DNA from 2 places in the Brassicibacter mesophilus genome. Region 2 is predicted to be linked to the other one. Evidence: riboswitches for the same ligand, from Rfam matches in the RefSeq annotation. Region 2 holds a riboswitch; the other holds the start of a gene.
The links. Region 2 has a riboswitch for S-adenosylmethionine ahead of metK (methionine adenosyltransferase). Riboswitches for the same ligand answer to the same signal wherever they lie in the genome.

Region 1 (16,538 bases), on a different contig from region 2:
TGTTTCTTTAGAAGCCTTTTTTATAATTGTTCAATTTTATTAAAGTTAAAGGAGAGTGATATGATTGAGATTTAGCACAAAGGAGGTTGAATTTTTTAAGAAGCATATTATTTCAAGTATTGAATCGGGCAGAGAAAAATATATATCTATTAGTCATCAGATTCATAACAGACCGGAGATTGGAAATGAAGAGTTTTTTGCCAGTAAACTACTGTCAGATACGCTAGCAAATCACGGATTTAATGTCTCAGTAGGTGTCGCTGGACACCCAACAGGATTTATTGGCCGTAAAAGGGCTGCCAGTTCTTCAGGGTCTGTGATAGGCTTTTTAGCAGAATATGATGCACTACCTAGTTTAGGACACGCGTGTGGACACAATATTATTGGAGCAACTAGTGTAGCAGCAGCCATTGCATTAGGAAGTATTATAGATGAAATAGGTGGAGAAGTGGTTGTTTTTGGAACACCAGCAGAAGAAGGCGGGCCAAATGGAAGTGCTAAAGGAAGCTTTGTGAGAGAGAATTTATTAGAAGAAATTGATGCATGTATGATGCTTCATCCTTCTAACAGGACTACTATTACAGGAAATAGCCTTGCTGTAGATCCTTTAGATTTTGAATTTATAGGCAAATCTGCGCATGCTTCTGCAGCTCCTGAGGAAGGAATCAATGCTCTAGATTCTGTAATACTTTTATTTAATGGGATCAATGCTCTTAGACAACATGTTGCTGATGATGTAAGAATACATGGAATTATTACACATGGTGGAGATGCTCCCAATATTATACCAGATTATGCAAAAGCAAGATTCTTTATAAGAGCAGAAACAAAATCAAAACTTGATGAAGTAACTAAAAAAGTTAAGGCAATCGCAGAAGGTGCTGCGATGGCTACTGGATCCAAATTAAATATTATAGCATTTCAGAACCCTGTAGATAATCTTCTTATAAATAAAAGGCTTGATGAAGTTTTCAAAAATAACCTAGAAAACCTTGGGGAAAAATTTGATGCTTGTAGTAAAAAAGGTATTGGATCAACTGATACGGGAAACATCAGCCAAGTTGTACCTACTATTCATCCTACAATAAAAATAGGTAATAAAAACTTAGTAGGTCATACTGTTGCTTTCCGTAATGCTGCTATTACAGCAGAAGCCGACAATGCACTGTTATTAGGGGCAAAAGCACTAGCATTAACAGGGTTAGATTTGATTATAGATACAGAGCTTCTTAATCAGATTAAACAAGAGTTTAAATCAGTAAAACGTTAAGAATTAAATGAAGTAAAAAAATAATAAGAGATAACCTATCAAGAGAGACCGAGGGACTGGCCCAATGAAGTCTCAGCAACCAGCGTTTGCATTAATGCCAGGTGCTAAATCCAGCAGAACACAGTTCTGAGAGATGGGAAGGTATAGTAGAATAATATGTCCTTTCCATAGGGCTTTTTTTATTGCTGTTTTTCTGTTAATAATTTTGAAATTATTCTTACGAGGAGAGTGATTGTATTGATTCTGCTTAATGATGTCAACAAGACTTATTTTACTAAGAATCAAGCTGTAGAAGCATTGAAGAAAGTAAATCTTAACATTTCTAAGGGAGAAATATTTGGGGTTATTGGATACAGTGGAGCTGGTAAAAGTACATTGATTAGATGCATTAACTTGCTAGAAAGACCTACGTCAGGAAAGGTTATTGTTGATGGAAAAGAGCTAACTAGTTTTTCACCAAAGCAGCTAAGGCAAAGCAGGAAAAAAATCGGCATGATATTCCAACATTTCAATCTAATGAAGGCACGCAGTGTATTTCAAAACATTGCCTATCCTTTAAAAGGAAGTGGATTAAATAGTAATCAGATACAAAACAAAGTGTATGAACTTCTTGAATTAGTTGGCTTAAATGATAAAGCACATGCATACCCTTCTCAGCTTAGTGGGGGTCAGAAGCAGAGAGTCGCAATAGCTAGGGCACTAGCCAATGATCCAAAGGTTCTTTTATGTGATGAAGCTACATCTGCTTTAGACCCACAAACAACAAAGTCTATACTAAAACTACTAAAGGAAATCAATGAAAAGTTAGGTTTAACTATTGTAATTATTACACATGAAATGCAAGTAATTAAGGAAATATGTAATAGGGTTGCGGTGATGGAAAATGGAGAAATTGTTGAAAACGGAGATGTTTTACAAGTATTTTCGAAGCCTAAAGAGAGTATTACAAAAAGCTTTGTTTCTAATATATTTCATTATAACAATATACAAAGCTTCTACGAAGATGAGCACTTTGTAAATGAAATTGCTGAGAGTCAGATGCTTGCTAAAATATCATTTATGGGACAAAAAACAGGGCAGCCATTTATTTCTCGTATTTCTCGAGTATATAAAATAGATGCTAGTATTTTATTTGGAAATATTGAAAACATCCAAAATGTTCCTATTGGAAGTCTTATAGTTAGGCTTAGTGGAAATAAAGTGAACATTTTAGAGGCAATTAAGTATTTAGAAGACCATAATATCTATGTTGAGGTGATAAAAGATGTTAACGTTGATAAAGACATTAGCACCGAATCTAATCGAGTTATATCCTGATTTGCTTAAAGCATTGTATGAAACTATATGTATGGTTTCTATATCTGGAGTGATATCGACTATATTAGGAATACCTATAGGAGTAATATTAGTAGTTACAAGACCAGGACATATTTTAGAGAATAAGTGGAGCTTTCAGATTGTAGGTAAAATTATGAATACATTAAGGTCAATTCCTTTTATTATTTTGCTGGCTGCTATTATTCCAGTTACTAGGCTTATAGTAGGTACAACTATTGGAATGAAGGGCGCTATAGTGCCATTAATTTTTGGAGCTACTCCTTTTATTGCAAGACAAATTGAATCAGCTTTACTTGATGTTGATAGAGGTGTTATTGAAGCTGCTGAATCAATGGGCTCTAGTCCATTTGAGATTATATGTCGAATTTTACTACTAGAAGGACTCCCAGGAATTATTTATGCATTAACAATTGCCATAATAAGTCTTATTGGACTTTCTGCTATGGCAGGTACGGTTGGCGGAGGAGGGCTAGGTGACTTTGCCATACGCTACGGATATCAGTACTTTAAGACAGATATCATGGTTGTGACTATTATTGTTCTATTAATCCTTGTGAACTTGGTGCAAGGCTTCGGAGAGTTTTTATTAAAAAAAATAAATCACTAAAATCTAGGAGGAATTTAAATGAAAGTTAAAAAGATTTTTATAACATTTATAGCATTAATAGTTATTTTATCTTCATTTGTGGGATGCAGTAATACAAAAACAGATTCTACTATTGAAAAGACTACAATTAAATTGGGTGTTACTGGTGCGGAACATGAAGTGTGGGACTACGTAAAACAGAAGCTAGCTCATGAAAATATCGAGTTAGAAATTGTTGCATTTTCAGATTATGTACGTCCTAATTTAGCTTTAGCTGAAGGAGAGATAGATGCAAATGCATTTCAGACAATTGCTTATTTTGATAAGTTTAAGAGTGACCATAAACTAGACCTTGTCTCTATAGGAAATACAGTACTAGCACCTATGGGGATTTACTCTAATAAAATAGAAACTATTGATGAAGTGAAAAACGGAGATAAGGTAGCTTTGCCCAATGATGCGACAAATGGAGGAAGAGCACTTATTTTACTACAATCGGCAGGACTAATTAAATTAAAAGATGGAGTAGGATTACTTCCAACAATCAAAGATGTAGTTAAAAATCCAAAAAACTTAGAGCTAATAGAGCTAGTAGCAACACAAATACCACGTTCTCTTGATGATGCTAGTATTGCAGTAATAAATAATGGTGTAGCAGTAGAGGCAGGACTTACTCCTACACAAGACTCTATTTTCATTGAGGATGTAAGCAGCGAGAATGCAAAGCCATATATAAACATTATTGCAGTAAAGCCAGAAGATAAAGACAATAAAGCACTCATTAAACTAGCTGATATATATCATCAGGAAGAAACAAAAGAGGTAATTAATAGAGTTTATAAAGGAAATGTGATCCCAGCGTTTTAAAACTGATATTTAAGAGACGACCTAAAATTGTTAGTATATGATGAAAATCCGCATAACTAAAACTTAGTATTAATAGTTATGTGGATTTATGTTTAAATGGTGGCATATGTATTGGAATAAATCTATTAAGTTAATTTATATTCAGTACCTATCATAAGAAATTTGTGAGATTAAAGATATTATATAAATATATTCAATTTTTTATTTAAAAACCTTTATTTTGGTTAATATACCTTTACTATCATTGAATATATTTCTATAAAAAGATATTATTAATATATGGAAGTAAGATACATTATTATGCTGAGGTTAAGTATAATATTTGCTAGTTAGGCGGTGATAGATTGAAACTTGATAGATTAATTTCAATTTTAGTTATTCTTCTTAGAAAAGAGCGTGTTAAGGCAAAAGAATTAGCCGATATGTTTGATGTATCTGTTAGAACTATACTACGTGATGTAGAGGCCATAAATCTTGCAGGAATACCTATAGTCACATATCAAGGTACAAATGGTGGAATAGGGATTGTAGAAGGGTATCGTTTAGATAAAAGTGTTCTGACCGGAGATGACATGGCTGCAATTATAACTATGTTGAACGGAGTCAATAGAACTATTCCTGATAGTAGACATTCTGTTTTAATTGATAAAATCAAAAATACACTTTCGGCTTCACAGCTTGAAAAACTGGATTCAAAAGCAAAACAGCTTGTGATAGATTTATCTCCGTGGGGGGGAGATGAGCTTCTTAAAGCAAAAGTAGCATCTATACGAAATGCAATAGAAAGCTTTAAGGAAATCGAGTTTGTATATACAGATTCATCAGGCAATAGAACCTGTCGCAGAGTCGAACCGTATTCACTGGTTTTGAAAGGACAAAAATGGTACCTCTATGCTTGGTGTTTAGTGAGGAAAGATTTTCGCCTTTTTAAACTGTCAAGAATAAATGAAATGACTGCTTCGGATACAATCTTTACCCCTAGAGAAGTCCTAATGGAACAGCTTCCATGGGATAGTGATTGGCAGAAAACAGAAGATATGGTCGAGCTTGAGCTTGTTTTCGAGAAAGAGCTGGAGAGCATCGTTGATGAATGGTTTGGAGGGAGCACAGTAACTAGGGAAGATGGCAGAATCATGGTTAAGATTATGCTTACTGAAAATAATTGGCTTTATGGTTTTCTCTTAAGTTTTGGTACTGGAGTGGAGGTAGTAAGCCCTTTACATATTCGAAATATTCTTGCTGAAATAGCACAAGGAATATATAAAAAATATTCTAACTAAACATGACACACAGCTGTCATGTTTGGAATGGTATAATTAAGAAAAAATGTAAGGAGGAAAAATAATGAACTTTAAAATTGAGTTAACTGATCAACCTTCACAACATGTGCTTTCTATTAGAACAAGGACTTCTGTCGAGAATCTTCCGGAGGAGATAGGCAAAGCATATAACAGCATTATGCAGTATCTCAAAGAAATTGAGAGTGAACCGTCAGATGTTCCTTTTGTAGCATATTACAATCTAGATATGGAAAATCTTGATGTAGAGATGGGATTCCCTGTTTCCAAGCCTATGGCTGGGAAGGGCAATATAGAATCCAGCGAAATTCCTGCAGGAAAACAAATATCTTGCATGTTTAAAGGACCATATAAAGATATGGAAGCTCCTTATAATGAAATGATGCAATGGATAAAGGAAAATGAATATACAGCTACAGGGGTGTCTTATGAGTTTTATTATAACTCACCTATGGACGTGCCAGAAAGTGAGCTTTTAACTAAAATTGTATTTCCAGTAAAATGAGAAATTTTTAAGGGAGAACCCCTATCTCACCTTTGATAAGTAACATCGAAGAAATGAAAAAATCATTAAGTAGACTATACGAGGAGATATATTAATGTTTGATAGAGATTTAATTCAAGATGCTAGTCATACTCCTACTTATGAAGAAATATTTAATTATATGGACGAATATACACAAAGAATGTGGCAGGATGTAAATTCTTTTATTCAAAATGAATACAATGCTTCACCTAAGATAATGTATAGCAAATGCTCTGGCAAGCCTGGATGGAATATAAAATACAAGAAATCTGGGAAATCACTTTGTACTTTATATCCTGAAAAACATGGCTTTGTGACATTAGTTGTAATTACACTCGACTTAGTACCTATGATTGAAAGCTTGTCTCATGAATTTGATGAAGAAGTACTTGAACTAATGAAAACAGCAAAACCGTTTAATGGAACACTATGGCTTATGATTCAAGTACATAACTTTACAATAGTAGATAATATAAAACATCTTTTAGTACTAAAAAGCACACAAAAGAAGTCGTAAGCAAAAGACTAATAATAACTGAGTGTAGATTATGAATGGAATATGCTCACATATACTTTACTCCTGTAATATTATGTATAAGAGAACTATAATAGGAGTGAAGACATGGAGATATTGAGGCTTGGATCCACAGGGAATAATGTAAAGCTAGTACAGAGTATTCTTACCAAAATAGGATATAATCCTGGAACTATTGATGGAATATATGGAGAAGCTACAAGACAAGCAGTGATGGAGTTCCAGCGTAATAATGGGCTCACCTCAGACGGAATTGTTGGTCCAATGACATGGAGGTTATTGGATCGATTTATCATTGGTTATGACACATATACTATCAGAACAGGAGATACTCTCTATAATATTGCTAGAAGATACTATACGACTGTAAACGCTATAATTGTTGCAAATCCTGGCATAGCTCCAAACAATTTGGTTGTAGGAACAAGAATTGTAGTTCCATATGGTATTGATGTGGTGCTAACTGATGTTGGGTATACTTATGAAATCATGGAAAAGAATATCAATGGTTTAAAAGCAAGGTATCCATTTTTAGAGGTAGGAGTTGCTGGGAAAAGTGTATTAGGAAGAAATTTATATTATTTAAGGTTAGGTAGAGGTCCAAGAAAGGTATTTTATAATGCTTCTCATCATGCATTAGAGTGGATTAATTCGCCTGTATTAATGAAGTTTGCAGAAAGTTTTTTAAAGGCTTATGTAAGTGGTTCTTTTATTAGAGGATACAATGTGCCCGAAATATGGGAAAGAAGTAGCATCTATATAGTCCCTATGGTAAATCCAGATGGGGTAAATGTTGTAATCGAAGGAATAAGTCCTGAAAACCCGTATTATGATGAAATTCTAAGATGGAATGATACAGGAAGACCACTCTCACAAGTATGGAATGCAAATATTAGGGGAGTTGATTTAAACAGAAACTATCCAGCAAGCTGGGAAGAAGCTAAGGCTCAAGAACCAGCTCTTGGAGTTACCGGACCTGGACCTACAAGATTTGGTGGACCATATCCTCTTTCAGAACCAGAAACACAGGCTATGGTAAGCTTTACAAGACAACACGATTTTAGACTTACTCTTGCATACCATACACAGGGAAGAGTTATTTACTGGAAATATCTTAATCTTGCACCTCCTAACGCTTTGGCTATTGCACAGATTTTTTCTAGGGCGTCAGGATATGCTGTATTAGATACACCTTATGAAGCTGCTTATGCTGGATATAAGGACTGGTTTATTGAAGAATATGGTAGACCGGGATATACTTTTGAAACAGGTATAGGGAGGAATCCACTGCCTATAGCTCAATTTAATACAATATATAATGAGAATGAAGAGGTGCTTCTGCTTGCACCTATAATATGATTAAGAAATTATAGAATCAGCATCTAAAAATAAAATAGAATAAAAAAAAGTCAGGGAAGAATTTCTCTGACTTTTTTTATTGTTCACATAAGAAGAGATATACGAAATATGTGTCACATATTAACTATTGAAATTTTCTATTGATTAGAAAACATCTATTCACATAATCTATTTGAAACGAAGAGTGCCAGAAGATATACTGATATTGTTTTAAAAATTATACATGAATGGAGTGGTAAAGAGTGCCAAAAAAGTTTAAAAAACAAGTTTCTTTAATAGTTGTAGCTCTTTTAGTAATATTATCATTAGCAGGCTGCGGTGCGAAAACTGAGCCAGATAAAGAGACTCAACCATCCAATGATGCACAATCATCTGAACAGACTCAGACAAATGTGCAAACGATTTCGATTGACGAACTTGAAAAGAATCTTGACAATACAGATTATGTTATAGTTGACCTAAGGAAGGATGAAGCGTATAACGGTTGGGAAATTAATGGTATTAGCCGTGGTGGACATATTAAAAATGCCATTCAGTTTTCAGTAAACTGGTTATCTGAGTTAAAAGATAAATCTCTTGAGGAATTATTGACAGAGAAAGGCATAGCATCAGATAAGACTGTTGTCCTATATCATAGTGATAATGACAAAATTGATGAAATGGCAAAACAATTAAGTGCATTAAATTATAAAGATGTATATAAGTTTGAAAACCTTAAAGAATGGGCAGATAATAAGGATTTGCCTATGGAGATACTTCCAAACTATCAGCTTGTGGTTTATCCTGAGTGGGTTAATGCATTAATAAAAGGTGAAAATCCAGAGACGTATGCAGGCAAAGATTATGTAATACTTGAGACATCATGGGGATCTGTTTCTGAAGCATATAATGCAGGTCATATACCAGGTGCATTCCACTTTAATACAGACAATATCGAAAGTGATCCAGAATGGAACTTTGGTCCAAATGATAAGGTAAAAGAATCTCTTGAAGCTTTTGGTATTACACCTGATACTACTGTTGTAATTTATTCTGAAGATGTGTCTGCAGCTGCAAGAGAAGTTCAAGGACTCTTATGGGCTGGAGTAAAAGATGTAAGATTATTAAATGGTGGTCTTAAAGCTTGGAAGGATGCTGGATTTGAAATAGAAATAAAAGAAAACAAACCTACAGCTATAAAGGATTTTGGACTAACGGTACCACAGCGTCCAGAATATGTTGTTGCACTTCCTAAAGACGTAATGGAAAAGCAAAAAGACCCTAACTATCGACTTGTAAGTATCAGAAGCTGGAAAGAATTTATCGGTGAAACAAGTGGGTATGATTATATAAAAGAAGCTGGAGAACCAAAGGGAGCCGTTTGGGGACATGCAGGCAGTGACCCTTATCATATGGAAGAATATATAGATGTTGATGGTACATTAAGAAGCCCTTATGAAATCGAGAAGCTATGGGCAGAATGGGATATTACTAAAGACAATGAAGTAAGCTTCTATTGTGGAACAGGTTGGAGAGCATCAGTAGCATGGATTACTGCTTATACACTTGGCTGGGAAAATATAAGCGTGTATGATGGTGGTTGGCATGTATGGGCAATGGATGAGAATAATCCTGTGCAAAAAGGGGATCCAAGAAGTAAATAGATATATAAACAGAGGTTAGCTTGAAAGCTACCTCTGTTTTTTTAGCAAGAAATATGATCTCAAAAACTGAATTATTATATTAGTATAAAATGCTATTAGTATGAAATATAGAGCACGTATATTTGCAGAGTCTGCAAAGAAAGTGTAATAACTGCTAAAAGCTATTAATACCGAATTAATAACAAGTGTAGCTTTTATATAGTTGTGTCTTTTTCCTCTGAAGCTTTTTATTAGCAAAAGTGTTATAGCCGCAGCTGCAAATATTGTTAATAGCTTATATACCAGTATCATATTTGAAGAAAAGAGACCAGCTTCAAACTGACCATTTTTATATACAAGATACCTGGCAACGCCCATCTTTTTATTAGAAAAATACTGAAGTATAAAAGCTCCAATAATTAATACAATTTGGAGCAAATAAGCTACATAATTAAATATAATCTTAATGGTGCCCACTCCTTTCGGTGTTTGCTCTTTGATAATAATATTAGTATACACTAAGATATTCTTCAAAGTAAAGCTGATTGCTAAACTCTAAGTTATTTTCCAACTTATGAAAAATGACTATTAGTTATGCTATAATAGATATATAATAGATTACAATTCTAGTATAGTTGGAGCGATGAATCACATGGAGATATATAAAATTTTATCGGGTAGTATTAAAGAATGCTCATTTGAGGAAGTATTAGAAAATACTCAAAATAAATATTGGATGATTGTCACACCTCAAGAAATGCAGGATATAAATAAGTTCTTCCATTTTAGCCCTCAGACAATACATGAATGCTTGGATTCAAGGCAAATGCCAAGACTTGATGTGTATGATGCTGTAAGCTTTGGTGTGTTAAATATAATAAGTAATGAGAATAGCACATTTTCTTTAGAAGAATTAAATTTCTATCTTACCAAAAACCATCTTATATTTGTTATAAAAGGAAAATCAAACTTTGTAAGTATGGTAAAAAAGGCCGTGTTTTTGGCAATTAAAGGAACAACAAATAATACTCACAGCTTAGAAAAGATTTTATATATTTTAATAGATCAATTAACATCATCTGACAATAAAATATTGAATAGCATAGAAATGGAAATATCAGAGATAGAGGAAAATCTTATAAAAGGAGAAAAAAAAGACTATATCAAAGAAATTATAGATTTGAGAAAAAAGCTTTTGTTTTTAAAGAGATACTATGAACCGTTGTTAGATATTGCTGAAGGGCTTGAGGAGAATGAAAATGGACTTTTAGATGAGAAGATGACAAGATATTTCAAAATATTGACTAATCGTATAGAACGCCTAAATAGAAATGTACTCAATCTTAGAGACTATGTAACTCAAGTTAGAGAGGCTTATCAAGCTCAAGTGGACATAAATCTTAATAATATAATGAAGCTTTTTACAGTAATTACTACAATATTTTTACCATTAGGACTTATTGCAGGATGGTATGGAATGAATTTCAAAAATATGCCAGAGCTTAGCTGGGTGTATGGATATCCTTTTGCATTTTTCTTAAGTGGACTTGTTATTCTTATATCCATTATATATTTTAAGAAGAAGGGGTTATTATAATAGTGATAATGAGGTTAAGAATATTACTTTGAATTGTATAAATTTATGATATTATAAGTAGCATACAAATAATATATGATATTAAAGCTAATCTTAATAATTAATGGAAATACTATAAAGAAAATAAGAAAATGGAAGGATGTTTATAGTTTGATAGAATTAGGTAGAATACAAAAACTAGAAGTCTTAAGAAGTACATCAATAGGAGTATACTTAAATTCGAAAGATGATAAGAGTGAAGATGATATTTTATTACCTAAAAAGCAAATACCTGAAGACGTGCAAATAGGAGATGAGATAGAGGTATTTGTATATAGAGATTCTGAAGATAGGATGATAGCTACAACTAACAGACCGAAGCTTACTGTTGGAGAACTAGGAATGCTTAAAGTAGTAGAAACAACTAGAGTAGGAGCATTCTTAGACTGGGGATTAGAAAAGGACGTGCTTTTGCCGTTTAAGGAGCAAACCACAAAAGTTCAAACGGACAAGGAATATCTTGTAGGCTTATATATAGATAAAAGTAATAGATTATGTGCTACTATGAACATTTCTAAGTTACTTGAAGAGAGATCTCCATATGAAGAAAATGACAGAGTTGAAGGAGTAATCTATAGAATGAAAAGTGACATAGGAGCATTTATTGCAGTTGATAACAAGTACCACGGGTTAGTACATAAGACTGAACTGTATGGAGATTACAAGCTTGGAGATAGAGTTGAAGGAAGAGTCACAAAGGTAAGAGAAGATGGAAAGCTTGATATAAGCTTAAGAGAAAAATCATATAAGCAAATGGACGAAGATGCTAAAAAAATTATGGATAGCTTAACTAGCAATGGAGGAGTATTAGGGTTAAATGATAATAGTTCACCAGAAGAAATAAAAAGGGAACTAAACATGAGCAAGAGTGCATTTAAAAGAGCTATAGGAAAACTACTGAAAAATGGGAATATCAAGTTTGCTCAAAATAGAATTGAAATCAAAAACAAATAGATATGATTTGGCCACCTTATTTAATCTGGTGGCTTTATTGTGTTATGAAATTATAAAGATTTACCTTTGACTAATCCTAAATAATAGCCTCCTAAGAAAATTGTTAATATAAAAATAAAATGAAGAATGTAAAACAGCCATTTCCCATAGTTAAAAGCTTCTGAGTCTATAGGCTCGCGAAGATGGTCTGGTATTATTAGTCTGCCAATTTGTTCAAATAATAATAGGTATATCCACCACCAAGTGTAGGAATCCCAAAAATCCCATTTAAAATTGTACTGTATTAGCTCTGTATTAAGTAAGCATAAAGTTTCACCAAGCATACCAATATGTACAATACCCATGTAAAAGGGTATTTTATATGCCCATGATTTTGGACTAAATCTTATGCTAAATAGCACCAAAAAGGGGAATGATGTGAGGATAGTGTCAAAAGGCATTCTTGAAATAGTAGGAAAATTTCTAAATGGATAGGAATAAAATCCAATGGTTATAAAAACATAGCATATTATTCCCCCCATTATCGCACTTACTATAAATAATAATCCATACTTTTTCCAATCGATCTTTATTATAGAATAGCTTCCTATTAAACAAGCAATAATGGCAGAAACGGAAATAAATGTTTCAATATTCCATTGCATATTCATAGGATAGCTTTCCTTATTAATAAACCTATTGCTATTCCAAAAAATATGGCCAATATTGGAAGCCAAACAGGACCGAATAATACTCCCCATAATATAAATGTTTTTGAATAAATTACTCCTATCGTCCCGAAATATGCAGCTAAAGCAAATGGTATAAAAGATAATGGTGCTGTTGATGTTACAGAGTCTTTATAAGCATCCCAAATAGCGAACATATAAACACAAGGATAAAACATGAGCCATTGATAATCTATTTGGTCAATGGCAGCAGATGTGTTGCCGTAGAAACTTGATACAATAGCAGTATTTAGATTAGAATTCATATTTATTAAGAATTCTAATCCAATGAGTAACAATCCTTTAACATATTTTTTATTCAATAATTGTCCGAACCCTGGAATAGCTATACTCCATAAAGCTACTTCGAGTTTACTTGTATTATCTATTTTATGACACCTCCAATAAATACTCTCATAGAATATCATTGACATATAATACAATTTTATTCGCGTGATTTTACAATACTTGTAAATAAAGTAAAATTAAAGAATGACCAGCAAATTTATATCAACAAAAACAAGCTTAGCTTCAGCTAGATTTTTCAATATAGCTGAAGCTAAGCTTAAATGTATATTTGTATATACAGAAGGGCAAATTTAATATTTTTAATCAACTTTAAAATATATTGGGCTTGAAAAACTAAAAACGTTATATTAATATTAGTATAACGGAACAAGAATATTTCGTCAATACTGTATAAGAAAGATTTTCTATGATGAAGTAATATTTTAGGAAGGTGATTATTGTGATTAACAATATATTTTTTACAGGGACTGTGGGAATCGGCAAATCAACGGCACTAAAAAGAGTATTAGAGGAAGTAAATGTATCTATAGGAGGATTTTTAACTAAAAAGAACACTTATCAATGGGGCAGTGAAATATCGATTACGTCATTAAACAATTATAATGGTACTCATATTTTTGCAAGAGTGGGTATAGGTGAGGATATTTCAGAGGCTGTTATAGATATAGACACTTTTGATACATATGCAGTAGAGATAATTGATAAAAGCTTGAATAGTAGAGATATTATTGTCATGGACGAATTGGGTGTACTAGAAAATAAAGCCTATAAATTCCAACAGAAAGTATATGAAGCAATTGATAGTGAAAAATTAGTTCTTGGAATATTAAAGCAGAGGGAGAGTGAGTTTCTAGATAATATAAGACAGAGAGCAAATGTTAAGGTTATAGAAGTTAATGAAGTAAATAGAGATGAATGTTATAGAATAGGGATAGATATATTAAATCAACATGGAATAGAATTAAAAAAGAAAGACTCGTATCTCTGGCCTCAGCCAAAGATAGATTTATATGAAAAAGCACTATCATATGAAAAAAATGAGTACCCTGATGTGTTCTTAGAAAAGATTAGAAGCTGGGTTCCCAATAGAAAAGGGAAAAGTGCTTTAGAGATTGGAGCTGGGACAGGGGCTTTTTCTATAGAATTGGCAAAAGAGGGTGTAAATGTTACAGCATTAGATTCATCATATAATATGTTATTAAATTTAAAAAGAAAAGCTGAACTTAACAACGTAAAAAATATAGAGTGCATTGTATCACCATTTCATAGAGCTGATGTAGAAGTGTATGATTTCGCAGTAAGTGCATACAGCGGAAATGCATTTTCTGAAATAAGCAGTATTCAAAAACTCTATAGTCATATAAATGAATATGCTTTTATAATATGTCCAGCTACAAATAATTATCATAATTTTAATGGTAATGAGCTAAGCAGAATGTTAGGTAGGGAGTTAAAAAAATTCAGTAAGACTGTAGATAAGCTTCTTGAAGATTTACATGGACTTAGATATGAGTATTACTGTGAAGAAATAGAATACAATTTTCCTCAAATTTTTGATAGCTATGAAGAGTCCATTGACTACTTTAAAAAGTTTTTCCATATAGAATCAGAAATGGAAACAGTAACTTTAAAATCGTTTATAAATAAGTATATTACTAAGGAAGAAGATGTATTTATTTTTGACAACATAAAAAAGGGTGCATTTGTGGTTTTGAAGAAATAATGCAATTTAGACTAATATAATATAATGATTAGCAAAGCATAGCTTTTCAAGATTATAAGAAGAAATTAAGGCTTTATTTCGCAAATAGAAGATAGCTTTTTTATTACTTCACGAGTATAATATCTTATTGATGATAATAAGTATTTAGAGGAGTAGAAGATGGAAAATATGAAAAGAATTCAAGGTATAGTTTATGCTATGTTATCTGCAGTTGCATTTGGACTTCTTCCCACTTTTGCTATTTATGCATATAGAGGGGGTACTAATGCAATTACAGTTGTGTCTCTAAGATTTCTATTTTCAGCTGTTTTTCTTTTTATATATCTTAAGATTAAAAAAGTTGATATTATGTTAGACAAAAAAGTTATACCCAATATGATTTTTACTGGTGTAGTTGGCTATGCTGCAACTTCGTTGACTTTATTTTTATCTTATGAGTATATTGCTGCTGGACTATCTACAATACTGCACTTTATTTATCCTGCAGTTGTTATATTTTTGTCTTTTATAATTTTTAAAGAAAAGCTATATGCAAGAAAGGTTATATCATTATTTCTTTCTTTAGCTGGAGTATATATTTTGATAGGTTTTGGTTCCAATAAGCTTCATATTTTAGGGGTTTTACTTGCTCTTGCATCAGGGATCTTTTATTCAATTTATATATTACAAATAGGTAACAGCAAGATAAGGAATATTAATAGTACGGTATTAACTTTTTATGTATCATTATTTTCTTCTGTAGGGATATTTGTATTTGGATTATTAACAGGAACTTTAAAGTTTCACATGGAAAGTTATTCTTTAATATTCATTATATTGATAGCCCTGACTTCAATATTTGGACTAATAGCCTTTTCTGTAGCTGTAAAAATAATAGGACCATCGAACACCTCTATTTTAAGTACATTTGAACCTATTACAAGTATCGTTATGAGTGCTATTCTTTTTCATGAAAGTATTACTATAAATGTTTTGGTTGGAAGTGCGATAATTATATTATCTATATATGGTATTATTAAAGAACCTAAAAAGTCAAAAACAAAAGCATCTTTACAAAATGTATAGATGCTTTAATGTCTATATTATATACCTAAAGAAATTACACATACTTTGTTTCTTCCTTCATTTTTTGCATGGTATAATTGAGAATCAGCTGCATCTATTAATTGGTGAATGCTTTTAGATGGTGAAAGAGAGGTATATACTCCACCGATGCTAATAGTGACATTATCTGAATTTGTATTGCCATTATATTTGATATTTAGGTCTCCAACTTTTTTTCTTATTTTTTCACCAAGCATAACTGCATACTCAAAGTCTTTAGCTTTGGCTATATACAGAAACTCTTCCCCACCGTACCTTCCAAAGAAACTATCTTTTTGCTGGATATTATTTATACACTTGCAGATATCTATTATACATTTATCACCTTGCAGATGTCCCTAGTAATCATTATACTTTTTGAATCTATCAATATCTATTAGAAAAATGACAATATGCTCCTTAGAATTATTGTGATTATCTATAAGCTCTTTTAGCTTTTGGTTTAATCCTCTTCTGTTATAGATACCTGTCAATTCATCGATTATTGTCTCTTTTTTTAATTTTTCATTTATAACTTTTAGCTTTTCAACTTTTTCAAATGATACAGATATCTCATCTTCAAGAGTCTTGCTCAAATGTCGTAGGTTTTCAACTTCATTCTTCTTCTTATTATATTCATACTCTAATTTTTTTATCTCAAGTCTTCTGGCTAAGTTAGATGCTTCAATTTCTTGTTCTTTATAGTGATATTTTTTAAAAAAATC
Region 2 (16,538 bases):
ACTTTCACCATACAATTTGTATTTTTTTTCTAATTTAGGGTTGATGGTATCTTTTACAGTGAATGAATAGAAAAGCATAGCTATAAATACTAGTATTATTCAACTTAATAAAAAACTTTTTTTATGCATTTTTACCTCCCTCCTTATTGCGTTTGTTATAAATACTATAGGACAAGTAAAGGAGACAACGCAATAATTATTAAAGTGGATTTCTAACAGTTCAACTTCACCATATAATAAAATTGGATACATGTCAAATGTTGGTTATTACAATAAAGTAATAACCAACATTTAACATAATATGTAACACTGTCGTTTTAGGGAACACAAAGCCTTTATCGATGTCTTTTTTTCTTATCTTAATAAGTTAGAAAATACAGAGTATTTAAATCAATTATCAACTCAATTATTGCAAATTAGTGAAAAAATAGAAAGATTATCTGAAGAAGATAAAAGAAAAGTTATTGAAAAAATAGAAAATTTAAAGCCAGGAGTATTAAGTGAGCTCTATAATATGTTATGAAATTATATTTAGCATCAAAAAATTTCACCACAAACATAAATAATATTTTTACCTATCTACAAATTTTTACATAAAAGTATTATTGTTTGTGATATGTTAATATGTAACAATAAATAGACAAACTTAAAACTTAATTAAAAAAGTGAGGTGACTACATGATTAAAATAAGAGCTCCTAGTAAAACGAAAGTCCTAAGACTCATTATATTACATAAAAAACACAATGATTATGCTAAAAGACTATATTCTTAGTATGTTATTAAGAATCAAAATGTAAATCAAGACAAAGATTACTTAATATTTTTAACAAATTTAGGGGGTACATATTATGAAAAAAACTATAAGCTTTATAATCATTATGGTTTTAGTTTTTAATTCCATTGGACCTGTAGCGCTTGCAGCAAGTAATAGGAATATACTTAGAGATTCTTCCAATGATGACTTTAGTATTAATGCATATGAAACCAAAGACAATTATATAATATATCTAAGTAAAAACAAACACCAATCAATATCCAAATATGATACCAATACAATTGGCATTGCAGAAGAAAAAATCATAATACCAAAAGATACAGAAGACATGACTTTTACTATAATTTCTAATGGTATAAGTACCATATATGACGCTACAGATTATATTATTGAAGAAGAGAGTAATCAAACGTATTCTTCAAGAGGAACTTTACCAGGTCCAGAATGGGATTACATCAAAAACTTTAATGTTTATGGAGACATTGTAAAATACTATGAAGGCGAGTGGATAGGTGAAGGAATTGTAAAAAGAACATTTACTTTTTCAGAAAATCCAACAGTATCTATAGTATTAGGAGTATTGGTTACTGCATTTAAAGCATATTTAGCTGCACAAACAATAGGTATTTCACTGCTTGCAGAAGCAATTGTTGATACACTTGTTATATACTACTTACACTCAGGATATCTTCATTTTAGTAGACTTTATACAGAAGCAAAAATAGTATATGAAGGAAGACTTGCAATATTAGATCAAACAAATGAAGGTTATTATTTATATAAGGGACAGCCATTTGCGCTGGTAAGAGCTGATAATGATGATGTTATAAATGTAAATTATGACTTTGAACCTATAATAGGACCAGATCATTCAAATTATTTTACTAAAGACTATCACTTCGTTGACTACGCATATTACGAAATAACACATGGAAGATCTAATTATTAACTAAAATAATAATTTATATGGTATATCTCAAACCACAGTAAATATAGTTTGAATTTTTACTGTGGTTTGAGATAAAAAAGCTGATAGTTTAACTTAACTGTAACAAGCTTCCAAATATTTATGAAATAAGTCAAAAGAACATAATTCTAGAATAAGGTGATAAAAATATGAATAAACTTAACAATGAACATAGTCTAGCTAATATTTACAAAAGTCGCATGATTATTATTATAGGCTACATAATTATACTATTGATAATTAATATAATAAATAATAAGATTTATAATGGAATTATCAACACTTATATATTTGTCATATTGTGTCTTCTTGGCGCGCTATCAAATGGTAAAGATTTAATATATAAGAGAAAAAAGAATAGGATGAAGATTATCTTTGACAGTGTATTAATATTGATAATATTATGTATATTCCTATTAGTGCTACCACCATATACACACAAAAAGGCAATCAATAAAATAATAATGGATTCAAGCAAAACATCAAATATTAATATTAAATATATAAAAACATGGAATGCACCAATAAAAAGAAAAAATCAGTACTTTATAAAATATCATTATCAATTAATTTTTAGAGAAGGATATAGACAAATAGATTACTTGTTTGACCCTAAAACAGGATCTTATAAGATTATAAACTAAGATTACAAAAAACAAATTGTAAGCTTTCCCTTTTTACCAAGAACTCTTTTTTCAATTTTTGCTTTTCCAGTGTCATGAAAAAGAGCTGCAGCAAAAAGTTCTGCAAGCTCCGTTTCATTTAGATTAAGGCTAAATCCAATTTTAAAAGAAGTTTGTGCTTCTCTATAGGAATGTACTTTCTTTTTCTGCAGTAACTACAGTGTTTATTACAGTTCCTTAATGTTATTGAAATAATAAAAATATAGATGTGCAGTTCTACTTCACTGATGCTATTACTTTAGAAAGCTCATTTATACTATCTGTCAGCTTATTAAGCTTTCCTTCTATTCGTACCAATAAAAATATAGAAACAGCTATTGGAAAGCCTAAATTAGCTATCTGAGTATATATCTCTTCCATTATAATACCACTTCCTTTCTATTCTTTATATAGCAAAAGCCGGAACAAGTCCGGCTTTATACTATAATGTAAGCTCCTGTACATCTGTAGTGATAACTCGTGCTCCTGCTACAGCCACAAGATCCCCACCTGTTGCATTAAACAGGTTTTTAGCTATTATGTTGTCCATTGCAGTCTTTACTTCTGCTTCAGTTAAGTCTGCTCTTGGAGCGTCTATTGATATTCTCGCCTTACCATCGATTTGATTCTTGAATGTCATCTCAAGTTTTCTATCTGCCACATTACCACCTCCTTTCGACTATCATTGCTTTAACTACATTTGAGTGATTTCTATCTCGTCTATTCTTCTAACAGAAATGAGAGATAGTTCTTGCAATTCAGCTAATGAGTTTGCCACATCATAGACATCATCATTTATTGCTGTAGATTTTACTTTTGAAAAAGTCTTTGATTTAATTATTGGCTTACCCTTTTCATCAACTCCTGCATCAAGCTGAATCTTGAATTTAGAATCTTGAGCTACTGTATTCACTGCCATCCTTCTCACCTCCCTTCTAATACATATATAGAAAATGGGAAGTGTTTTTACTATGCTTAAATAATATTTTCTGTCATTAATTTTTTCAGCTTATTTAGTGCTGTAATTCTGGTATTTACAACAGTTCTATAAGAAATACCGTATATATTAGCAATAGTGCATAGGGGTTTTTCTTCAATATAATATAGAGTGACTATATCTCTCTGCCTATTTGTAAGCTGTAATAGACTTGTGTACAGCTCATGCAGTTCCTCTTTTCTAATAGTTTTTTCTTCCTGAGATAAACTATCATCAGCTATAGTATCTATTAGCTCGATTCCATCATCCGTAAAAAGCTCTTGGTTAAGAGAAACGGTACTTTCAGTAGCTTTATGCTTATTAAGATAATGAAATTTAAGTGTAAGCTTTATATATCCTAGAAGATATGCACCTTTACCAGGATCATAGTCTTTCATACATCTTAAAATAACCTCATAACCCTCTTGTATCAAATCATCATATTGATTATATCTGTTGTAGTATGACTTGATTGAAGATATTATGGCTGGTCTAAGCCTCAATAAAAGCTCTTCCTTTGCACCCATATCTTCAGTTAGGCTCTTCTCGTAAAGCTCTTCTATTTTACTATACATATATATCCTCCATAGAAGAGGCGCCTCTTGATATTTACCGGTAGTTAGATAATATCGGATTTTAGTGAAATGCTTAAATGGGGAGTATGGGGAAAGTCACGTGAATATGAATATAAGTAAATAAAGAACGTTCATGCGATGATGATTTTGAGAAAACTATAGGCTTATAAAAGAAAAAATCTTAAAATTTGCAAACTCGCTCCGAAAAACACTCCGCTCAGACATGCAAATTTCTTAACAGATTTTTTCTCTTCTTTCACCTAGTTTTCTTAACAAAATTACATAAGCATTCTCTTATCTTTATTTATTCATATTCAAGCAATATTTTTATTTCAAGCTCAATTATCCATAAAGCCTTATTGATTAAAGAGTAAAAAATAAGAGAAGCTAAAAGTCTTCATATGACTTCTCAGCTTCTCCTAAACTTTGTAATACCCTGTATTCAATTTGTATATTATCTCTTATACTGTTAATTATCCTCAGTATGTCTGTATCCTGTTGTTCCAAAATCAATACTATGTGATTAAAGTTCTTTTTAAGTGAATTTAGAATATATTCCAGTTCCTCTGCGTTATTTACCATTACTTCAATCTTGTGATCAATACTTGTATTTCTCCTGTTTGAGATATCTATAAACACGTTTTTTATGAACTCGATCACACCATAGATAAAAAATACATAAACGAAAACTGTAAAAATCCATACCATCATAGCATTCATCCTTTTTAATAAGGTTATATATTATATTATGAATAGTTACAGTTTATGTTTCCTACTTTCCTAGTCCTTCTTTTTTAAGAATTTCAGCTTTATCAGTTTTTTCCCAAGGAAGGTCAAGGTCTGTTCTTCCAAAATGTCCGTATGCAGCTACTTGCTTGTATATAGGTCTTCTAAGGTTTAAGTCTCTTATGATAGCTGCTGGCCTTAAATCAAAGTATTTTTGAATTAATTCTTCAATCTTACTTTCTTCGATTTTGTTTGTTCCAAAAGTATCAACTAGCACTGAAACAGGATGTGCTACTCCTATTGCATAAGCAAGCTGAACTTCACATTTATCTGCTAATCCTGCTGCTACAACATTCTTAGCAACATATCTTGCCGCATAAGCTGCTGATCTGTCTACCTTTGTAGGATCTTTTCCTGAGAATGCTCCACCACCATGACGAGCATAGCCACCATAAGTATCTACTATTATTTTTCTTCCTGTAAGACCAGCATCTCCTTGAGGTCCACCAACAACAAATCTTCCAGTTGGATTGATATAGTACTTTGTATCTTCATCTAGTAATTCTCTAGGTACTATTTTATTAATAACATGATCTCTTAAATCTCTAGCAATAGTTTTTAAATCTACTTCTGGACTGTGTTGAGTTGATATAACGACTGCGCTAACTCTAACAGGTTTGTTATCATGATACTCAACAGTTACTTGTGTCTTTCCATCCGGTCTTAAATAATCAAGAGTTCCATTTTTTCTTACTTCACTTAGTCTTCTAGAAAGCTTATGAGATAACGATATAGGCAGTGGCATAAGCTCTGGCGTTTCATTACATGCGAAACCAAACATTATCCCTTGATCTCCTGCTCCGATTAAATCCAGATCATCTTCTGCTCCGGACTTATGCTCTAATGCTCTGTTTACGCCCATAGCTATATCAGGTGACTGCTCATCAATAGCAGTAAGTACCGCACATGTATCACCATCAAAGCCGTATTTCGCTCTAGTATACCCAATATCCTCTATAGTCTTTCTTACAACCTTAGGAATGTCTACATACCCTTCTCTTAGAGAAATCTCACCTGCTACTAAAACTAATCCTGTAGTCACAGATGTTTCACAAGCCACCCTAGCCTCAGGATCAGTTTCTAAAAACGCATCAAGAATAGCATCTGAAATCTGATCACATATTTTATCTGGATGTCCTTCTGTTACCGATTCTGAAGTAAATAACCACTTTTTCATTTTAATTATCCTCCTCCAATGTAATATACTTAAAACTTACCCATTAATTCAAATTGAAAACCCGCGCTATATATCCAAGCATGAATCTAAAAACACACCTCAACATTTATTAGTCATAACATAACATATTATTTACAGAAGCATAGCAATATATTTCAATTCCAAGCTTTCAATTTGATTTTCGGCAAAACAAAAAACCTCTTCCACAAGAAAGAGGCGTGATTTCATACTTAACCTCATCTTCCAGAACAATAATTCTGTAGGACTTAGCACCTCATAACTGTAGTCAGTTACCGGTTGCCGGGCTTCACAGGGCCTATTCCCTCAGCCGCTCTTGATAAGGCATCAAGATTTTTAATTTAATTTTTTCACTGAACGTATTCTATCATAACTACATATACTAGTCAATAGTAATTTTTTAACATTAACGTTTTATAATATTGACGTGACTTGATGACTAAGAGTAAGTACAATAATACCTGATGTCATAATACCTAATATTATTGCAATAAACGCATGTCTAAATCTTATATTAAAAAGTGTTGCAGCTAGACACCCAGTCCAAGCTCCCGTAGTTGGCAGAGGTATGGCTACTAAAAGGTATAATCCAAAAACACTGTATTTTTTTATGTTTTTGCTCCTTTTCAATGTTCTTCTTTTAAGCCAGTTTATAAGTCCTCCAAAACCCTTTGTACTTCCCAAATTATTAAATATAGGCTTTAAAAGCAATAACAAAAAAGGAACTGGTATGCTGTTCCCTATTACACTTATTATAGCACTATGTAGCGGACTAAGCCCTAAGGAAATGCCTACAGGTATGGCTCCTCTAAGCTCAGATATAGGTGTGGCTGCAAGCATCATTACTAAGAGCTCCTCTCTAATGATTGCTAAAATATCCTCCATATAATCCCCCAAAATATCTGATATATTCTGTCATCTATATTATTATATATTTACTTTACAATATTTAGAAGTCATTTTTGGAACTCTATGCCCTCTATGTCATATATTGGGCAGTTTAGAGTATTTGATAACATAGGTTTACGTAAAATTTTAAGTATTAGAAAGATAAAATGAGAATTTCATAAATTATTAAATGAAACCAATGAATTTCTGAGAAAACAAACTCATATGGAGCATTGCAAATACAATACAAATCTTTTATACTATATAGGTAACATATTAACGGGGTGTAGCGCAGTTTGGTAGCGCACGTGGTTTGGGACCATGGGGCCGGGGGTTCGAGTCCCTCCACCCCGACCATCAGAAAAAGCTGAGATGAAAATCTCAGCTTTTTTCTATTTTTCCCTTTCTTCATAAATCAATTAAAAATTGTCTCTACTTGCATTTACTTCCACATTACATAAATGTAATCCATTTGTAATCAAAATATAATCTAAAATCTCCATAAATGATATATAATTACAGATGAAGGGGAACTTATTAACACATTTTGTCGTCTAACGTGTTAAACCTAAATATAAAAATTCATAAAGACATATGAAAAATAAAAATATAATCAAATGTGAGGTGCATAAGATGAACAGATTTATCAGAAATATGGTGGTAGGGGTTTCTTCTGCTGCAATTGTTTTTTCAAGCTTTGTTCCGGCCTTTGCTGATAAACCTTTTTTAATATACGAGGATAAATCATCAGAAAACATTTCTAGTGGAGTAGTTCACGAAACTATTCGCCAGTTCAATGCTCAAGGATGGTGGAATATAAATGTTCTCAGAATAGATATGGACGATGAATATACTGAGGTAAAGGCATTATTCAGTCAAAATGGAATATCAAAAAAAGAAAAGCTTACAGATATGATGAAAAACTCTAATGCTATAGCAGGTATAAACGGTGATTTTTTCACTTCTCAGTACAGCAGTTTTCCACTAGGAGCTGTTATATCTGATGGTAGAATGGTCACATCTCCAATAGATCCTAATAATAAGCTTCCTGTCTTTGCAATAGACCAAAGTAAAAATCCATTTATTGCTTTCTGGGATTGGCAAATAAGAGCAATATCTGAGACTGGCGAGCCTGTAACCCTGTCCGCTATAAACAAAGATAGTAAGCTTCATGAAGAAGTAATAATGTATGACAGCAATTGGAATGCTCTTTCAATGGGGAACAAGGTATTCACTGATCTTATAGAAATAGTTGTAATAGATGATATTGTAACAGAAGTAAGAGTGGGACAGGAACCAATTAATTTACCTCAAAATGGATACATACTAACAGGTAGAGGTCGCGTAAGAGACCGCCTGCTAAACAATTTTCATGTTGGTGACAGAGTTAATATGGAGATCAACACCACACCTAATTATCAAAACATAGTAACAGCTATAGGAGGTGGTAGTCCACTACTAAAAGATGGTGCTATAACAGATTTTAAAATAAATATAACTGGAAATCACCCTAGAACAGCACTAGGAATAACCAGAGACAAAAAACAACTAATAATGGTAACAATAGATGGACGAGATTCTTCATATAAAGGCGTAAGCCAGCAAACTATGGCAGAGATAATGTCATCTCTTGGAGCTTATGACGCCATAAACTTTGATGGTGGTGGTTCAACTACAATGGCAATCAAGCCTGCAGGAAGTGAAAAGCCTGCTATAGTAAACAAACCATCAGATGGGGGCGAAAGAAAAGTAATCAATGGTCTTGGAGTGTATAGCAATGCTCCTGAAGGAAGCTTAAGCTATATACAAGTATATACAGATGATACTAAGATGTTTGCAAATACAACAAGAAGCTTTTATATTAAAGGCTTTGACCAATATCACAATCCTATAAATGTTGATATAAATGATGTAGATTTTAGTATAGACGGAGTAAAAGGAACATTTAATGACAATACTCTTACCGCTTATGACACAGGTAACGGAGTAGTAAAAGCATCATACAAAGGTCATACTGCTGAACTTAATATAAATGTATTTGGAGATATAAAGGAGCTTCAAATAGATATAGATAAATTCGGAATTGATGTCTCAAGTCAAAAAGACCTTGGAAAGATATATGGTAAAAATAAAGAAGGCTATGTTGCTAAGATAGAACCAAGCGATATATCATGGGAAGCAGTAGGCAACGTTGGGACAGTTCAAGATGGTATATTCTATAGCAGTGATAAACCAACGGCAGGAGCACTTACAGCAAGAATAGGAAATGCTGTAGAAAATATACTTGTATCAGTAGGCTTTAAAGAAATAATGATAAATGATTTCGAAAAATTAGATAATATTCGTTTCACTTCATATCCTCAGACTGTAGCAGGTAAGCTAGAATTAGACAAAGAAGAAAAAGAAGGTAATTTTTCAGCAAAACTAAGCTATGACTTTACACAATCTGATGATACAAGAGCAGCATACATTGTATTTGGAGAAAATGGAATGCCGTTAGAAGGAACTCCAGATAAAATAGGAATGTGGGTTTACGGAAATGAGAGTAATAGTTGGCTTAGAGGTGAAATGTCGGATAGTGCCGGTAAGACATATAAGCTTGATTTTGCAAGCCATATAGACTGGAAAGGTTGGAAATGGATTACTGCAAATATACCTACTGGTGTGAGTTATCCTATAAATCTTGGAAGAATATATGTAACTGAAACAAATCCACTTAACAAGATGTCTGGAGAGCTTTTATTTGATGGGTTAAAGGCACTTTATCCTAATAGCATTGACTCTATGATGCTACCAACTCCTACAGAAGTTGTGGATGAAAAGCAAAAAACTGTTGAAAAAACTCAAAATGGATATAATTTTATGGTAAGCTTTGGTATAGATAATCTAGACAATCTATACAAGCACCGTGTAGCAAATACTATTAAAGAGCATTTAAGTAAGAATTCATTAGGATTCTTTATGGGTAAGACAAGTGACAAAGTCACATCAAATACAGGTACTAATTCTATTCAAGTAGTAAACGGCTATTATCCGATAAGACAAAAAGATGTATTATTCTTAAAGGTTGATGATTCTAATGGTGGTATTAGAGCTTCAAATGCAGATCAATGGCTATGGTTAAAGCATGATTTAGAAAATTCTACTCAGGAAAATATAATACTTTTTTTACCAAAACCTATATTTGGAAGTAACGGATTTACTGATAAGCTTGAAGCAAATCTTCTACATGATACTTTAGCAGAATATAAGCAGAAAGGTAAAAATATCTGGGTAGTTTACGGTGGCAATAAAAATGAAGTAGACTTACGAGACGGTATAAGATATATTGAAGTTGGGAAACCTAATTTAAATGTAACTGAGTCCTCTCTTGATCTAGAGTATATTGAGTTCACCGTAAATGATGGGGACATTACTTATGATTTCAAATCAGTATTTGAACCAGTTACAAGATAACTCCTCCTATGTGTTGTATAAGGAAGTCCGCAGATTTGGCATTATGCCAAGTCTACGGACTTTCTAGCTCTCTGTATATCTTCCTAAAATATCGTTAAGCCTGATAATCTCATCATCTGTCAGTTTTTCTTTAAATAGCTCGTATATTTTTCTTTGTTCATCTGGTGTTATTCCATTATTTATTATTGCCATTAACTTTAAGCTATCTATAGAACCTATCTTATCTACAAGTACTGCCAGATCAGCCTTTTCCTTACTAGTAAGCTTCTCTTCTACATCAGCTATATTTATAGTTGGAACTGTTCTCTGCTGATTCAACCTTTGTTCAAACTGAGCAAGCTTAGCGTTTTTAATACTTTGTTCAAGTTGAGAAATTAAATGTTTTATTGTCTCTTCATCATAAGCAATATATCTTCTATCCATGGCATCTGCAAGCTTAGCCTGTTTACTAATCCTATATGCAGAAGCCTTTCTTTGTTGCTTCTCTACACTCTCAGGTATTTCAGTTATCTGATTTATTTCCACTTTGCCTGTTTTTTTTTACCTTCAGCTGGTAACAAAACCTCTTCAGCCTCATCATCTATCACATATTCAATCTGTTGATTTTGGCCATACTTCATTTCTGTATCAAGCTTGTCATAAACGTCAGGCGCTATATTCTGTATTCTCATGTCTAGCATTATTCCAAGTGTTAAAGCTGTAATTATAATAACTAATCCAGAATAATAAATTCTATTATTTTTCATATATATCTCTCCCTTCTTTAGTTATTATTTACCTTTAATTGATGTTTATTCAATAAAGTATTAAAGCAATTATCACGAATAATCCTTCCAGTTTTTTAATATATATTTATATCTATTAGCAAGTCTAAGGGGGGATTGGGCTATGAATAATAATGAAGAGATAAAAACGTCATTTGATGAACCTCTGGCTTCAATATTACTTGGAAACTATCTAAAAACCTTTTTTAGAAAAAATACTTTATATCATAATGCTATTATTGTATGTATAGGGACTGATAAGTGCATAGGAGACTGCTTGGGCCCATTGGTCGGAACATTACTACAAAAAAGAAAATTTCCCCTATCTGTATACGGTACACTTAGTGACCCGATACACGCACTTAATCTGAAAGAAAAACTATGGAGTATAAGAGCAAAACATCCTTCTGCTATAACTATAGCTGTTGATGCATGTTTAGGTGAGGACGACGGAATTGGAAACATACAGATAAGAAGTGGAGCAATATATCCTGGTAAAGGGGTAGGAAAAAAATTACCCTCTGTAGGTAATATTTCAATAATAGGTATAGTAGACAGTTTAACGAATGACAACAACATAACTCTTCACAATATACGTTTGTCATTTGTAATGGAAATGGCTGAGGTAATAGTAGACAGTCTCATAAAAGGACTATGATAATTAGATATTAAGCGTAAAAAAAGCCATATCACATAATCTTGATATGGCTAACATCTCATTTTTTCAAATTAAAGCTTCATTTTCTTCATTTCTCTCCTAGAAAAAATCAATAGTCCAATAATAGTAGCTATATATGGAATTGTCTGAACTATATCTGATGCCCAACCAACTGCAGCCGCTGCATTTGACACAGCATCAGCTGCTCCAAACAATAATGATGTTATTGCTGTAGCAATAGGATTTGTTTTACCCATAGCTTCTGCTGCAATAGCAATCCAACCTCTTCCAGATACCATGTCTCTAGAAAAAGAAGAAACATATCCCATTGACATAAAAGCACCACCTAGACCTGCTAGCATTCCACTTAATAATAAGGCAATGGCTTTTGTTTTTATTACATTGATTCCAACTGATTCTGCAGCATTTTGGTTTTCTCCTACAGCACGTAAATGATAACCAAGAGCAGTCTTCTTTATCAATATATATACAAAGGCTATAGATAATAGAGAGAGATACGTTAAAATATTATGACCTGAAAAAATATCTCCTATCACTGGTATATTTCTGATAATAGGTATACTAATTTCAGGTATTACCTTACTAGCTATTGATGTAGAGCTTCCTTTATCACCAGTTAATAAATATAATAAAAATATAGTTCCTCCAGAAGCAAGGCTGTTAATAGCAATACCTCCTAAGAATACATTAGTACGATAATAAAGTGTGAAAAATGCTAAAACTGCAGCAAATAAAATTCCAGCTATCACTGCACCCAATAAACCAATTCCGGCACTTCCTGTAGCAGCACTGATAAATACTCCTGTAAAGGCTGATATCAACATAATACCTTCTAATGCAATATTAGCAATTCCTGCTGTATTGGCAACAACTGCTCCCATAGATGCAAATAATATCGGTGTTGCCACACGAAGAATTGAATAGAAAAATTGAGTTGAAAATATAATACCTAAAAACTTATTCATTTATTCAATCCCCCTTTCTATCCAACGTTGCTTATATGAGTGTAAAAATCTTTCAGCTGAAATAAGTAAAATAATTAAACTTTGCAGAATTATTACAAGTTCTGTAGGAACGTCAGATAAACGTGCGACCATATCTGCACCAATTCTTAAATATGCAACAAATAAGGCAGAAAAAATAACTCCTATTGGATTATTGTTTGCCAGCATCGCAATAAGTGCTCCGTCAAATCCATAACCAGGTAATGCAGACCATTCAAATCTCTTATGCATTGAAATACTTTCAATCGCTCCTCCCATACCTGATATTAATCCAGACACTATATGTGCAACAATAATTACCTTCATAACATTAATTCCAGAGTACTCCGCAAAGCGTTTATTTTGACCAACCATTCTTATTTCATATCCCCATTTTGTTCTATATATGAATAAGTAGACCAAAGCAGCACATATTAGAGCTATGATTAGTCCCGCATGAATCCTTGTTCCTGGAATTATACTTCCAAGAAGTGCAGTTTTGGCATAAGGATAAGATCCTTGAGAAGCCATTGGATCCTGCATATACTTAGACATAATGTAAGATCCTACTCCCAGCAAAACATTATTCATCATCAATGAAGATACTAATTCACTAGCTCCAAACTTTGCTTTTAGTAAACCTATAATCAACATAACAACAGCACCAACTAGAGCACCTGCAATAATAATAGTACCCTGATGAACCCCAAAAGGCAATGGTGCCCATATAGCAATCATGGATATTATAGCTCCACTAAAAAAGAAGATACCTTCTGCTCCCATATTAATTAAGTTAGCTTGAAATACAACAGACATTGCTAATCCAGAAAAAACAAGTGGAACTGCTGCTTCAATAATATTTCCAATATATCTGCTTTTAGTAAATGGACCAATGAAAAATAATCTAATAGATTTCAATGGATCATCACTTACTAGTATAATTAAAATGATAGCTACAATAACTGCTATGGCCATTGATGCAATCGTCCGCATTATGTTAAAGGATCTCTCTTTATTCATATAGCATCCTCCCTATCTGTTCTGGACTATGTTTTTTAGCGCCGAGCATACAAAGTCCTAATTCACTTTCCGATACTTCTGAGACATCTTCAAAGAAAGCTACTATTTCTCCTTCATACATGACTGCCAGTGAATCACACAGTTTCATGAGTTCATTTAAATCAGCAGACATCAATAACACTGCGCAGCCCTCATCTCTTAGCTTCACAATTTCTTTGTGTATAATATTAGCTGCTCCAATATCCACCCCACGTGTAGGCTGTTCTGCAATTAGTACCTTAGGAACATTTTTGCATTCTCGTGCAACAACTATTTTTTGTATATTCCCTCCAGATAGACTTCCTGCCTTCGCTTCAATACCAGAACATCTTATGGCATACTGTTTAACAGCTTCCTGTGCCATTTTAGATATAACATTTCTCTTTAAAAAAGATTTTCTGGATAGCTCAGGAGAATCATATTCATTAGATATCATATTTTCACTGATACTTGCATTACTTGCAACGCCTTTAAGCATTCTATCCTCAGGTATATAGCTATATCCTAATCTTCGAAGAGCTTTGACATTAAGCTTTTCAATATTTTCACCGTTAATTTCTATATATCCACCTTCGATATTCCGTGTTTTTGTAAGTATTTCTACTAGCTCAGTTTGTCCATTTCCTTGAACTCCTGCAATACCAAAAATAGTCCCTGATTTAACAATGAAATTTACTTTATTCAATATAGGATTTTTTTCATTTCCATAATAAGATAAATCCTTGACACGAATCCTTACTTCGCCTTCTTTTGCCTCTTTCTTTTGTATATCGGTATTTACTTTCCAACCAACAATTTTATCAGATATTTCTTGTTCTGATACGTCCTTAGTTAAAAATTCTCCTTCTTGACAGCCAGCTCGTAATACTGTTATACGGTCACTAATCTCTTTAACCTCTCTTATCTTATGAGATATAAAGATAATTGTATGACCTTGCTTTTTTAAATTAACAAGTTCAATAAATAGTTGTTCTGTCTCTTGAGGAGTTAGTACTGCTGTCGGCTCATCTAAAATTAAAATTTTTGCTCCCCTTGCAAGAGCTTTTAATATTTCAATTTTTTGCTTTAACCCAACCGGCAAAGTCCCTGTTATAGCATTAGGATCGATTGAAAATTTGTATTTCTCACTCAATTCTTTAGTGAACTTAACTGCCTCCTCATCCTTGACAAAAACTCCTCTTTTAGGCTCAATTCCTAGGGTAACATTTTGTGCAACTGTAAATGAGTCTATCAACATGAAATGTTGGTGTACCATTCCAATTCCATGAGCAATTGCATCCTTAGAAGAATTCATATCTAACTCAACATCATTTAAAAATATTTTTCCTGAAGATGGTTTCTCCATACCAAATAGTATCTTCATCAATGTTGATTTACCTGCACCATTTTCTCCAACTAAAGCATGGATTTCTCCTTCTTTCAATCCAAAGTTAATATTTTTATTAGCAACAACACCGTTTCCATATACCTTTGATACGCCTTCCATTCTTAAAAGATATTCTGACATTTCAAACCTTCCTTTTTGCAAGAAATTTTAATATAACCTGCTGCCTAGTATCAGACAACAGGTTATAAGTAATTTTAATTTAAGGTGCTACGGAGCTACGAATGTTACTAAAATCTTCTGTAGTCATTGTGTAAACATCAGATAGGGTTACTTCTCCATCTTTTACTTTCTTTTCTGCTTCTTCAACTAAAGCTATATTCTCTTTACTCATTAACTTCTCATAATAAGAGTTCTTTGCAATTCCTACTCCATTTTCTGCTAATCCAAGCTTAATAGACTCACCAAATTTCAATTTTCCTTCCATGTCTTGTCTAACTAAATCTACTGCATAAGTAGGTATCTGTTTAACAGCTGATGTAACTATATGTTCAGCTTGATTTTGGTTGCTTTCTTCTAAAGCTAACGCTTGGTCAGCATCCACACCAATTGCTAATTTATCTAACTCTGTTGTAGCTTCAATAACACCGATTCCTGAAGCACCTGCTGCTTGATATATAATTGAAACACCATTGTTATACATGATTGATGCTAACTCCTTTGCAGTAGCACTATCGATAAAGCTTCCAACATAAGAAGTGTTTACTTTTATATTAGGATTGATATATTGTGCTCCCTCGATATATCCCACTAAAAAGTAGTTGATGCCTGGTATATCCATACCGCCAATAAATCCAATTACATCTGAACCTGCTTCCTCTGCTTTTATTGCAGCAACAACACCAGCTAAAAAGCTCATTTCATTACTTTTAGTTGTTACACCTAAAACATTTTCAGAAAAACCTGTTGTATCAGTATCTAAATTAATAAATTTTTGTTCAGGATATTCTTCTGCTGCCTGCTTTAAAATATCATCTCCAGTCGTAGAGATTGTAAGAATAAGATCATACCCTGCTTCACAATAATCTTGGTAAGTAGCATAGTACTTAGATACGTCTGTTCCCATTTCAACCATAGCTGTTTCTACACCAAGTTCTGATTCGATTTTTGTGATTGCCTCTTTAGATGCATCAAAGAAAGATTTGTCACCTAAATTTCCTGGTATTAACAATGCTACCTTGTACTCACTGCCTTGTGTTGAATCTGTAGTGTTACCTTCTGAACTGTTACACCCAATCAATAATGTAGAAACCATCACTAATGCTAAAACAACTACCATTATTCTTTTTTTCACGTTTCTTCCTCCTTTTGTTTTTTGAATTTACTCAACCGGTTTACCAATACTAGTTAATTCGGCTAAATGTATTATACTTAGAGCTTTATGCTC

Region 1: it holds a riboswitch for S-adenosylmethionine, as region 2 does, so the genes downstream of both, HNR33_RS08035 (methionine ABC transporter ATP-binding protein) here and metK (methionine adenosyltransferase) in region 2, are expected to answer to the same signal.

The regions. Positions count from the first base shown of each region.
Region 1 covers NZ_JBNPXI010000005.1:101,883-118,420, forward strand. The annotation lists gene HNR33_RS08030 (M20 family metallopeptidase) at 65-1,270, shown strand; SAM riboswitch class I at 1,303-1,410, shown strand; gene HNR33_RS08035 (methionine ABC transporter ATP-binding protein) at 1,508-2,587, shown strand; gene HNR33_RS08040 (methionine ABC transporter permease) at 2,535-3,215, shown strand; gene HNR33_RS08045 (MetQ/NlpA family ABC transporter substrate-binding protein) at 3,234-4,061, shown strand; gene HNR33_RS08050 (helix-turn-helix transcriptional regulator) at 4,406-5,341, shown strand; gene HNR33_RS08055 (GyrI-like domain-containing protein) at 5,406-5,864, shown strand; gene HNR33_RS08060 (DUF3788 domain-containing protein) at 5,959-6,402, shown strand; gene HNR33_RS08065 (M14 family metallopeptidase) at 6,508-7,779, shown strand; gene HNR33_RS08070 (rhodanese-like domain-containing protein) at 8,022-9,422, shown strand; gene HNR33_RS08075 (hypothetical protein) at 9,450-9,920, opposite strand; gene HNR33_RS08080 (magnesium transporter CorA family protein) at 10,054-10,998, shown strand; gene HNR33_RS08085 (CvfB family protein) at 11,074-11,991, shown strand; gene HNR33_RS08090 (CBO0543 family protein) at 12,042-12,641, opposite strand; gene HNR33_RS08095 (hypothetical protein) at 12,638-13,132, opposite strand; gene HNR33_RS08100 (nucleoside-triphosphatase) at 13,447-14,730, shown strand; gene HNR33_RS08105 (DMT family transporter) at 14,890-15,795, shown strand; partial or broken gene HNR33_RS08110 (diguanylate cyclase domain-containing protein) at 15,813-16,538, opposite strand, start outside.
Region 2 covers NZ_JBNPXI010000004.1:186,033-202,570, reverse strand. The annotation lists gene HNR33_RS07600 (hypothetical protein) at 1-78, opposite strand, end outside; gene HNR33_RS07595 (hypothetical protein) at 851-1,726, shown strand; gene HNR33_RS07590 (hypothetical protein) at 1,894-2,388, shown strand; gene HNR33_RS07585 (YvrJ family protein) at 2,644-2,787, opposite strand; gene HNR33_RS07580 (DUF2922 domain-containing protein) at 2,849-3,067, opposite strand; gene HNR33_RS07575 (DUF1659 domain-containing protein) at 3,101-3,325, opposite strand; gene HNR33_RS07570 (sigma-70 family RNA polymerase sigma factor) at 3,382-3,957, opposite strand; gene HNR33_RS07565 (hypothetical protein) at 4,345-4,668, opposite strand; gene metK (methionine adenosyltransferase) at 4,730-5,920, opposite strand; SAM riboswitch class I at 6,154-6,264, opposite strand; gene HNR33_RS07555 (COG2426 family protein) at 6,353-6,823, opposite strand; tRNA gene HNR33_RS07550 (tRNA-Pro) at 7,107-7,183, shown strand; gene HNR33_RS07545 (phosphodiester glycosidase family protein) at 7,460-10,282, shown strand; gene HNR33_RS07540 (hypothetical protein) at 10,346-10,807, opposite strand; gene HNR33_RS07535 (hypothetical protein) at 10,798-11,028, opposite strand; gene yyaC (spore protease YyaC) at 11,171-11,704, shown strand; gene HNR33_RS07525 (ABC transporter permease) at 11,776-12,690, opposite strand; gene HNR33_RS07520 (ABC transporter permease) at 12,691-13,728, opposite strand; gene HNR33_RS07515 (ABC transporter ATP-binding protein) at 13,721-15,274, opposite strand; gene HNR33_RS07510 (BMP family ABC transporter substrate-binding protein) at 15,354-16,445, opposite strand.